Regions from separate parts of the Bacillus sp. NS1 genome, predicted to be linked through region 3. Evidence: predicted binding sites of a transcription regulator. Region 3 holds the regulator's gene; each other region holds the start of a gene.
The links. Region 3 encodes Rex, which represses fermentation and respiration genes when NADH is low (regulators of the CRP and FNR family bind a similar motif). Its sites were predicted from a motif close to TTGTGAAATATTTCACAA; they were not measured.

Region 1: a site for Rex is predicted at 2,535-2,552, ahead of AC4CV5_RS02080 (YwiC-like family protein). Genes of this name have one in related genera too.
Region 2: a site for Rex is predicted at 1,698-1,715, ahead of AC4CV5_RS07185 (DUF1641 domain-containing protein). Genes of this name have one in related genera too.

The regions. Positions count from the first base shown of each region.
Region 1 is NZ_JBZAZF010000001.1:406,810-410,480, forward strand. It holds gene narK (nitrate transporter NarK) at 1-897, shown strand, start outside; gene fnr (fumarate/nitrate reduction transcriptional regulator Fnr) at 996-1,712, shown strand; gene AC4CV5_RS02080 (YwiC-like family protein) at 1,746-2,465, opposite strand; gene arfM (Crp/Fnr family transcriptional regulator ArfM) at 2,609-3,085, shown strand; gene AC4CV5_RS02090 (nitrate reductase subunit alpha) at 3,305-3,671, shown strand, end outside.
Region 2 is NZ_JBZAZF010000002.1:329,089-332,759, reverse strand. It holds gene AC4CV5_RS07190 (NAD(P)/FAD-dependent oxidoreductase) at 1-1,141, opposite strand, end outside; gene AC4CV5_RS07185 (DUF1641 domain-containing protein) at 1,181-1,603, opposite strand; gene AC4CV5_RS07180 (cupin domain-containing protein) at 1,962-2,492, opposite strand; gene AC4CV5_RS07175 (DMT family transporter) at 2,624-3,598, shown strand.
Region 3 is NZ_JBZAZF010000011.1:5,146-8,816, reverse strand. It holds gene AC4CV5_RS20495 (CPBP family intramembrane glutamic endopeptidase) at 1-298, shown strand, start outside; gene AC4CV5_RS20490 (YdiK family protein) at 295-486, shown strand; gene tatC (twin-arginine translocase subunit TatC) at 521-1,288, opposite strand; gene tatAY (sec-independent protein translocase protein TatAY) at 1,295-1,468, opposite strand; gene AC4CV5_RS20475 (redox-sensing transcriptional repressor Rex) at 1,490-2,137, opposite strand; gene moaC (cyclic pyranopterin monophosphate synthase MoaC) at 2,134-2,646, opposite strand; gene AC4CV5_RS20465 (ABC-F family ATP-binding cassette domain-containing protein) at 2,772-3,671, shown strand, end outside.

The DNA.
Region 1 (3,671 bases), on a different contig from region 3:
TTAATCGCGGGCGGTTTTTTCTTAGGGATCGGGGGAGCGGTATTCTCCATTGGGGTGACATCCCTTCCGAAATATTATCCGAAAGAAAAGCACGGTGTCGTCAATGGGATTTACGGGGCCGGAAACATCGGAACCGCTATTACCACATTTGCGGCGCCGGTTATCGCTCAAGCGGCGGGATGGAAAGCAACCGTGCAGATGTATCTGGTCCTGCTGGCCGTTTTCGCATTGCTGCAGGTATTATTCGGCGACCGGCATGAGAAGAAAGTGAATGTTTCCGTAAAAACTCAAATCAAAGCCGTTTACCGAAATCATATCCTATGGTTTTTGAGCCTGTTTTATTTTATTACGTTTGGCGCCTTTGTCGCTTTCACCATCTATCTGCCGAACTTTCTGGTTGAGCAATTTGGGCTGAATCCTGCGGACGCCGGTTTGCGGACGGCTGGCTTTATTGCCGTCTCCACGCTGCTCAGGCCTGTAGGCGGACTCTTGGCTGATAAAATGAGCCCGCTCCGCATCTTGATGGTCGTTTTTGCGGGACTTACATTATCAGGAATTATCTTATCGTTTTCACCGACGATTGGCCTTTATACGTTTGGGTCATTAACGGTGGCAGTTTGCTCAGGTATAGGAAATGGGACCGTTTTTAAACTGGTGCCTTTCTATTTTTCGAAGCAAGCCGGGATTGCCAATGGTATTGTGTCTGCCATGGGCGGATTAGGCGGTTTTTTTCCTCCGCTGATTTTGGCGAGTGTTTTTCAGGCAACAGGACAATACGCGATCGGCTTTATGGCGCTTTCGGAAGTTGCGTTAGCCAGCTTTGTCCTTGTCATATGGATGTATTGGCAGGAAAGAATGAAAACGCACACGGAGAGAAACAGTCAGAGCGTCAACTAACATCGGCATTCACAAGATTGTTAGTTTTTTCTGGATGGGTGCAAATCAATTCACGTTACAATAAACATACGCAACGTGACTTTCTTCGAGGTGAGCTCATGAATTTTCTCTCTGTTCGACCATCTGATAGTGATCTGATTTCCAGCGATCTGCATGAATTGCTGGAATCAATCAGTACGAAAAGAAAAATGGAAAAACACACGTATTTGTTTCGGGAAGGAATGGATGCAGAGGAGCTTTATCTGATTCAATCAGGACTCATTGAAATCGGCAAGCTGACATCTGACGGAAAAGACCTGACGCTTAGAATCTGCCAAAAGCATGATATCGTTGGGGAATTAACACTTTTCACTGAAGAACCGAGATATATGCTCAGTGCAAAGGTGCTAGAGGATGGCGAGGTGCTCGTCATTAATAAAAACAAGCTGGAAAAGGAATTAATCCAAAACGGTGCTTTGACATTTGAATTTATGAAATGGATGAGCACCCACCTCCGGAAAATTCAGTCCAAAATCAGGGATCTGCTTCTTCACGGCAAAAAGGGGGCGCTCTACTCCACCCTTATCCGTTTATCTAACAGCTACGGTGTGGAACGAAGCGATGGCATTCTGATTAATATTGTGCTGACAAATCAGGATTTGGCAAAGTTTTGCGCGGCGGCAAGGGAAAGCGTCAACCGTATGCTGGGGGACCTCCGCAAACAAGGGGTGATTTCGATAGAAGAATCCGGAAAAATTATTTTGCACAAGCGGGACTATTTGCGATGCGAGATTGAGTGTGAAAACTGTCCGCTGGAGATTTGCAATATTGACTGAAGAAACCAAGGACCGCCAGCGGTCCTTGGTTTTTTATCTAGTGATAAACATACACATTACGGCAAAAAAGAAGCAGGCATTCACGATTTCTAGAATACCGATCGTTTTCACAGGCCAATCCTTTCCGTGAAACAACCATGCCCGCAAACTGCTTGGGATAAAAGCAAGAAATGCCCATCCTGCTCCGAGAAGAGCGGATAAAAAGGGGAGGAGCAGGTGATATCCCCATGACCAGTATGCAAAAAACCTGTTCTTTCGTTCCCGGATCACCGACTTTACATAAAAAGAACTCCCGATAAAAAATAAAGCAGATTGTAAGAATATAAACCAAGCCCAGCCGTCGAGCGTTCCTGTCCCCAGCCAGCAGCTCGCAAGCCCGCCTGAACAAAAGAACAAGACACCCGCAATATCATTCACTAATGCTCGTTCGTTTTTTCGGCGGGCAAAATACATATGGATGAGAAACAGCGGCAATAAAGAAACGCCAACCCAGATGAGCGGCGGCTTATGAAAGACAGAAATAATTAGAAAGCAGCAGGCCGGAACACCGTAATAATATACCCACTTTTGATAGGGTTTGATCTGTTTCTTTTTCAAGGCGAGCGTGATGGGATAAACCGCCAAGTAAAGGAAAAGCCATCCTAGGAAGAGCGGAATATGCCAGAGAACGGGACCGCCCTTGACGATGCCGAGTAAAAATGGAGTCAGCAGCATCGCCCATGCGCCGTGCTGCTTCGGAATCAGCGCCTTCATCGAAATCCTCCTTTTTTATTTTATTATAAATGCGTTCATCCTCCTGATAAGTGACATTCATCATACAGGCTGTGAAATACATCACTGCTGTACAGGCTCATTCGAGCTACACTAAAGCTATCCTTAGCACAGGAGGCTTTCCTATGAATCAGTGTGACTATTTATTATTTCTGAAACAACTCCCTATGTTTAATGAAGTGCCTCTATCCATTGTCGAAACCATGCTGAAAAACGGGACGTTTATCCGCGGCTCATCTGATCAGTCTCCATCCTTTCTACATTCTCAATCCGTTTATATTGTATTAAAAGGCAGTGTCCGTTTTATAGACAGCAGGCTCCCTGAAGGATCGAAAACCGTTGCACTGTGGGAAAAAGGCGATGTGTTTCCGATTGATGAAAAAGGCGGGCTGTATTTATCGCCATTTATCGCAGTCAATGCCACTTCAGACATTCTGATTCTCAATATTCCTTATTACATATTTAAGAAAATGATGTCTTACAATGCGCAGCTGCAAATGAATTTTTTGGCCATGCTTCAGCAAAATGTCTTTTGTTCCTATCAATTATTTTTGCGTTATCTGCATACATCACAAGATGAAAATGCCGAGCCCGGTTCTTAAATAGAGCCGGTTTTTTTGATCTTTGAATGAAAGGCGGCTAATGACTCAGGCGTCCTGCCTGAACGCCTTCATTCATCACATCCCTGTGAAAGTCCTTCCTTCTCCTTTCTGTGAACATTTTGTGAAAAAAGCAGAGTGTGTGACATAGTTCACAAGGAAATGCGCTGTCTCTGTTTATAGTGAACTTAGCATCATCTGACTCGGAAGGAGTGAACTCTCATGAAGAAAAAGAAAATGAGTCCGTTGTTTAGGAGATTGAATTATTTCTCTCCTATCGAACACCATTCAAATAAACATAGCCAAACCAGCCGCGAAGATCGCGATTGGGAGAATGTATACAGAAACAGATGGCAGTACGACAAAGTCGTTCGCTCCACCCACGGCGTCAACTGCACGGGGTCATGCAGCTGGAATATTTATGTGAAAAACGGAATTGTCACGTGGGAAGGACAAAACTTGAATTATCCATCAACAGGCCCGGATATGCCTGATTTCGAACCGAGAGGCTGTCCGCGGGGAGCCAGTTTTTCATGGTATATCTACAGCCCGCTCCGTGTGAAATACCCATACGTGCGCGGTGTGCTGA
Region 2 (3,671 bases), on a different contig from region 3:
AGTAGCGTACGTTACTTGCTTCTTTCATCAAGGAAGCAGGAAGACCTTTAAGCGGTGTAGAATTAGCACCAATGATCGCAACCGCGTCTTTGCGTCCAAGGCTTGCAAGTGTACCAGAGTTTACTGGCTTGAATGTTTCAAGTGTTTTTCCTTCTAAGTAAGCGAATAGGTTGTAACCGATCAGCTCACCCATTTGCCATGCGATTTGTGCTGTTGGCGGGTATGGGCGGCCGTCTGGAGCGAAGTAAACTGCGCTGTCTCCGGCAACGAATACATCTTCATGAGATGTAGATTGCAGGAAGTCATTTACTGTCGCGCGTCCGCGGTTCACTTCAAGACCTGATTCACCGACTAATGGATTACCTTGTACGCCGCCAGTCCAAACAAATGTATTGGCAACAACTTTAGATCCGTCTTTCAGATCAATCACGTTTCCTTCTACATTTGTAACAGGAAGACCTGTTAAGAACTCAACACCGCGTTTTTCAAGGCTTGCAGTCGCACGTTCGATCAGATCATCCGGAAGAACAGGAAGGATTTTCGGACCTGCTTCGACAAGTTTCAATTTAATTTCTTTATGGTCTACGCCGTATTTTTTCGCAAGGTTCGGCATGATGTCAGCAAGCTCACCGACAAGCTCAACGCCTGTTAAGCCGCCTCCGCCGATAAGGATTGTTGCATCAGCTTCGTTTTTCGTTTGAGAGTACTCGCGCACACGATCTTCAACATGTTGGAAGACTTTGTTCGCATCGGCAGCAGATTTCAATACCATGCTGTTTTCTTGAAGACCTGGAATGCCGAAGTAAGCTGTTACAGAACCAAGACCTACAACAAGCGCATCATAAGTTAATGTAGAACCGTCAGCAAGCGCAACTTCTTTTTTATCAACTGAGAAAGAGCTTACTTCCGCGATTTTAAGATCAATGTCTTTGCCTTTGAAAAGTTTTTCTAATGGCATTGCAACCGCTTTTTCAGACACGTTGCCTGCTGCAAGGCGGTGTAATTCCGTAATGATTTGGTGAGTTGGGTATTTGTTTACCACTGTCACGCGTGCTTGTTCTTTAGTGTAATGTTTGCGAACTGTTAGAGCAGAAAGAACTCCGCCATAACCAGCGCCTAGAATGACAATATGTTTTGACATCGTATATCCTCCGTCCTTTATATCAATTTGAATCTGAGATTATTTTTGGTTTTCGCGTTCGTTCATGACTTCAAGGTAGCTGTTAGCAAAACGGAACAGCTTTTGAGCTTGAGGATCTTTCAGCATGCGCAACAGGCCGAAAAGACCAATCGTTTCGTTGCTTGCATCCGCACGGTCTTTCGCTTCGATTGCAGTCGCAGCTACTTCTTTCGCTGTTTCTTTTACAGGTTCAAGAATTTCAGTGATCGCACCGACAGTGTCGCTTTTTAACACTTCGTCAGTTGCTACAGATTGGGCGAAGTCATAAGACTTCGTTAAAATATTCACTAACTCAGTCAGCTTCGGAAGCTGGTCAACTAAAACGGTCAGTGATTCTTGAACTTCTGGCTTTAACAGCTGATCAATAAGATCTTGCTGGCTTTGGCTGACAGACGCATTTGTTTGATCGATTGTTTCTGGCATATCCAATTCTCCTTTACTATAAGCAGTTTGCAGATTTTTTTGGAAAGGGTAGTGCCTCTCCCTGGTCTCATGCTTGAAGGCATAAGAATAAGGATTGTGAATTCATGCACAATCATTTACAAAAATAAATGTTTACTACCCAGTTTTTCATCTTGCCATATTCAGTATTATTTTTATCTCAAAAATAAACAATTGAATAAGTCAAAAATCCTTTACTCTCTCTGAAAATAGCAAACACAAAAAACTCCAATTCGATTACCTTCTATATGATAACACTTTTTGAACAAAATTTGAACGTGAATTGCTTCGATTATGAAATTAATTTATATGGCGCCCGTGTCATAACATTTTTGCGGCACTAGTTATTGACAATCCGACAAATTTCTCCCCTTCCCTTTACCCATATTTCCAAAAGAGGAGCTCTTTTTCCTGTGATCGGGTCATTCGCCGGCAATGATACCTGCTTGATCCGTTTCATGGCTTCCTCCCGTTCTTTCGGCTCTCCGGTCTTCATATCAAACTGAACGCCTCCCGGATAAGCGCCAATGACAGTAAAATCGGCGCTTGCGCTTAGCTTTTTATGGCCGACTCCGGCTGGAATCACGACTGCATCGCCTGTTTTGAAAGGAATAGCAGCCCCTTTTTCTCCCCCAAACTGAATCACAGCCTCTCCCTGAACTGCAATCAGGACTTCATGCGTATTGCTGTGATAATGATGGTATGGAAAAACACTCCCCGACCAGCTGTTTGACCAGCCATGCCGATTGACGATCCGCTCTGCCTGACCGGTCTCCCTGATCGCGTTTTGATACACAACGAGCGGAAAATCAGGGTGATTGGGAATCCTGCCGTCATCCTGAAAGAAGAACGTCTGTGTCTTTGCTTCCAACAATCTCACCTCCATTTTTTGTCTTCCACACATACCGGTTCGCAAAACATGCTTATTTTCTCACGACTCCATTGATCTGTGCGATATCGAATAGTATAGTATAAAAAAATAATGCCAGAATGAGGGATATCATGAAAGCAATCGTTATCGGAATATTGGCTTCACTCTTTTTCGCCGTTACCTTTATTTTAAACAGAGCGATGGAATTATCCGGAGGCAGCTGGCTTTGGAGCTCTTCGCTGCGCTTTATTTATATGGTTCCGTTTTTATGTTTGATAGTCATTATGAGAGGGACATTCGCACCTCTCTTACAAGAAATGAGGAAAAAGCCGTTTTTTTGGATCAAATGGAGTTTTGTCGGCTTCGTGCTTTTTTACGCGCCGATCACATTTGCAGCTGCATACGGTCCAGGTTGGCTTGTAGCCGGGACCTGGCAAATCACAATTGTAGCCGGTGTTCTGTTATCTCCATTTTTCTATGTCAAAAAAGACATGCCGGGCGGGCCGCAGCTCGTTCGGCAAAAGATTCCTCTTGTTTCACTTGGCACTTCCGTGATCATCCTGACCGGAGCTGCACTGATACAGCTTCAGCATGCAGAATCGCTTTCTGGGAAGATGCTGCTTTTCAGTGTCCTGCCGGTTGTCATTGCGGCTTTTGCCTATCCACTAGGAAACCGGAGAATGCTCGAAGAATATGGCGGCCGGCTAGATACATTTCAGCGTGTGCTGGGAATGACCCTGGCAAGCCTTCCGTTCTGGCTTATAGCAGCAGCTTACGGCTGGTGGTCAGACGGGCTTCCGACAGCGGGACAAACCGTTCAATCCTTTATCGTGGCCGTCAGCTCAGGCGTCATTGCGACTGTTTTATTTTTCTGGGCCACTGATATGGTAAGAGACAATCCGCAAAAACTTGCAGCTGTTGAAGCAACTCAAGCAGGTGAAGTGATTTTCGCGCTGCTTGGTGAAATTGTTCTGCTGTCAGGCGTTTTCCCATCCCTTTTATCATTTGCCGGATTATTCATTATTATAGCGGGGATGGTATTACATACCTTTGCATCACAGCCGAGAAAACCGAAAAAGAAAACAAAGTCAAATATGACCGCGTAGCATCTGCCGGAGAACGGGTGAAAGCCTGTTCTCCTTTATTTTTGCTACCAAAAGACATCTGTTTCACGTTATA
Region 3 (3,671 bases):
CTTCAGAAAAATCATTTTCGGCGCACTGTACGAAAAAACAAATTTCTTCTTTGCCGGACTGATCAGCTCAGTTATTTTCGGTATTGTTCACGCTGATTTGAAGCATCTTCTTCTTTATACAGCAATGGGCTTTACCTTTGCCTTCTTGTATGCGAGAACAAAACGGATATGGGTGCCGATTTTCGCCCATGTCATGATGAATACATTTGTCGTCATCATGCAGCTTGAGCCTGTTCAGAAGTACCTTGAACAGCAGAGCACACAAATGCAATTGATTATTGGAGGATTATTTTTATGAGAAACCCGGTAGTTTGGGGAATGATCTATTTTGCCGTAGGGTGCATCTTTACTTATCTTGCCGCAAGCTCGCCAGGCAGCATGTGGTCATTTTACTCCATCCTGCTGATGGTGTTCGCCGCTTACAACATCAGCATTTCTTTTAAGATGTTCGCCTTTTCATTTAAAATCAAAAAGAACCAGAAATAAAGAAAATCCATTTCTCTCATGAGAAATGGATTTTTTATGATTGCCCGGAAGACACGTCCTGATCGGCAGCACTGCTTTTCTGCGCTTTCCGATAGGCGGCCTTCGATATAAGTATACTGATTTCATATAAAATCAACAGCGGAACAGTGACCATCATATGAGACAAAAGCTCAGGCGGAGTAATCAGGGCAGCGATTACCAGCAGCGTAAAATACGCATACTTTCTGATTTTCGCTAAGAACATCGGTGTCACAATTCCAAGCCTGGTCAAAAACATGAGGATGACTGGCATTTGGAACAACAGTCCAAACGGAATCGTCAGCTGCAGAAGAAAATGAAAATACTCATTAATTCCAATTACCTGATTGACATTCAAGTCCTGAGAGATCCGCTTCATAAAATCAACAACAAAAGGAAATAAAATATAATATGAAAAAGATAAGCCCGCTAAAAAAAGCAATATAGAGATCGGAATGTAGCTGAGCGTTACTTTGCGCTCTTTCTCATAGAGACCTGGGCTCACAAAAGCCCAAATCTGATAAAGAATAATCGGTGAGGTCAGGACAATCCCGATGATAAACGCAAACTGCATAAACACGAAAAGCGGGTCTGTCAGATTAAACGCATTAAGCGTAAGCTCCTTCGCTTCATCCGTTTTTTGCAGATAAACAATCATAGGCTTCGCTAAAAAAAATCCTGCGATAAAGAAAACGACAAATGCCAGCGCCACAACCAGCAATCGTTTTCGAAGCTCAGCAATATGCTCCAGCAGCGACATTTGATTCACTTTCATTCGTGTCATCCTAACTTACTGATCTTCTTTCTTTTTTTCCTCGTCATCACTCGTTAATCCTTTAGTAGCATTTTTGAATTCACGAAGTGTGTCTCCCGCAGCTTTCCCCAACTCAGGCAGCTTTTTGGGACCGAAGATGATCAGAGCAACGATTGCGATAACAGCAAGGCTTCCAGGACCGATCGGCATATGTGGGCTCCTCCTTTCCCTCTATTCGATTTCCTCTAAAACTGAATAATGCTTCAAGAAATAAACCAGTGACTGAAGCTCTACAGCTAAATCTATATGATGAATTCGAATGTGTTCCGGCACATTCAAACGGGCCGGCGTAAAATTAAGAATTCCCTTGATTCCTAACGCGACCAATCTGTCTGTAATGGATTGAGCGGCAACTGCTGGCACTGTAAGAATGGCAACTGATTCATTTTTTACGTGTTGTTCAAGGTCATCAAGGTTATAGACAGGCACGCCGCCTACCTCAGTTCCTATTTTACTCTCATTTATATCAAAAGCCATAGAAATTTTTGTGTTATTATTTTTTGTGAAATTATAGTGAAGAAATGCCGTTCCCAAGTTCCCGACACCAATCAAGATAACGTCTGTCATCTCATCCTGATCAAGCGTTTTTCGGAAAAATGACAGTAAATAATCGACATTATATCCATATCCTTTTTTGCCAAGAGCTCCAAAATAGGAAAAATCCCTGCGAATCGTGGCAGAATCAACCTTTACGGCATCACTGAGTTCAGCGGATGAGACACGCTGTTTTCCTGACGCATGCAGATTCTTTAAAAAGCGATAGTAAAGCGGCAGCCGTTTTGCCGTCGCCTGCGGAATTTTTGATTGATCCTTATTCATTTTTGGTCCTCCAAATTATACTCGGATAGTTCTCTTTTAAAGTCACCGTTTTTCCCGCCTGTCTTCTCCAGCAAGAAAGTAGGGCCGATGACCATCCCCTTATCAAGGGCCTTGCACATATCGTAAACGGTAAGAGCACACACCGATGCAGAAGTGAGCGCTTCCATTTCCACACCTGTACTCCCTTTCGTTTTGACCTGTGCTTTTATATGAAGTATAACTTCTGCTTCTTTTATTTTCCAGTCAAACGATATATCTACCCCGCTCAGTGAAAGCGGATGGCACATCGGAATGATATTCGACGTTTGCTTTGCGGCCATAATGCCTGCAACCTGCGCAACAGCCAGTACATCTCCTTTGCCGATATCATGACTTTGTATTTTCTCGTACACTTCATTCTTCATGTGTACGCTTGAAACGGCCGCCGCAGTACGGACAGACGAAGATTTTTCGCTGATGTCTACCATCTGGGCTCTGCCCTGTTCATTAAAATGAGAAAATTCATTCATATTAAAACTCTCCTTAAACAGATCATACACTATTTTCTTCTCTATGTCTTATTCGGCCAATGTATTGTTTGCTGACTTCTGGTTCATAAGCTACACTTAACTTATTATAGCAGAGGTGAAATAATATGATGATCTTACAAGTTAATCAGCTGTCCAAATCATTTGGTGCTGATACTATTTTAAACAATATAAAGCTGGAAGTCAGAAATCGTGATCGCATCGCCATTGTTGGAAGAAATGGCGCGGGAAAATCCACGCTGCTTAAAATTATCGCAGGCCAGCTTTCGTATGAAAAGGGCGAAGTTATTAAACCGAAAGATATTACAATGGGATATCTTGCCCAGCATACGGGCTTGGATTCTAAGCTTACCATAAAAGAAGAGCTGCTGACTGTTTTTGACCACTTAAAAGAAATGGAAAAGGAAATGCGGGCTATCGAAGAAAAAATGGCGGCAGCTGATCCCGGTGAATTGGAAAGCATCATGAAAACCTATGACCGGCTTCAGCAGGAATTCAAAGATAAAGGCGGCTATCAATATGAAGCGGATGTCAGATCTGTGCTTCATGGACTCGGCTTCAGCCATTTTGACGATTCAACACAGGTGCAAAGCCTCAGCGGGGGCCAGAAAACAAGGCTGGCCCTCGGTAAGCTTCTGTTAACACAGCCTGATTTGCTCATTCTCGATGAGCCGACAAACCATCTGGATATTGATACACTAACCTGGCTTGAACATTATTTGCAAGGCTATTCAGGCGCCATTCTGATCGTTTCGCATGACCGCTATTTTTTGGACAAAGTCGTAAACCAAGTATACGAGGTATCAAGAGCTGAAAGCAAAAAATATCACGGCAACTACAGCGCTTATCTCGACCAAAAAGCCGCGCAATATGAAAAAGATCTTAAAGTGTATGAAAAGCAGCAGGATGAAATCGCAAAGCTTCAGGACTTCGTAGACCGAAATCTGGCGCGTGCTTCTACTACAAAAAGAGCACAAAGCCGCCGAAAGCAGCTTGAGCGAATGGAA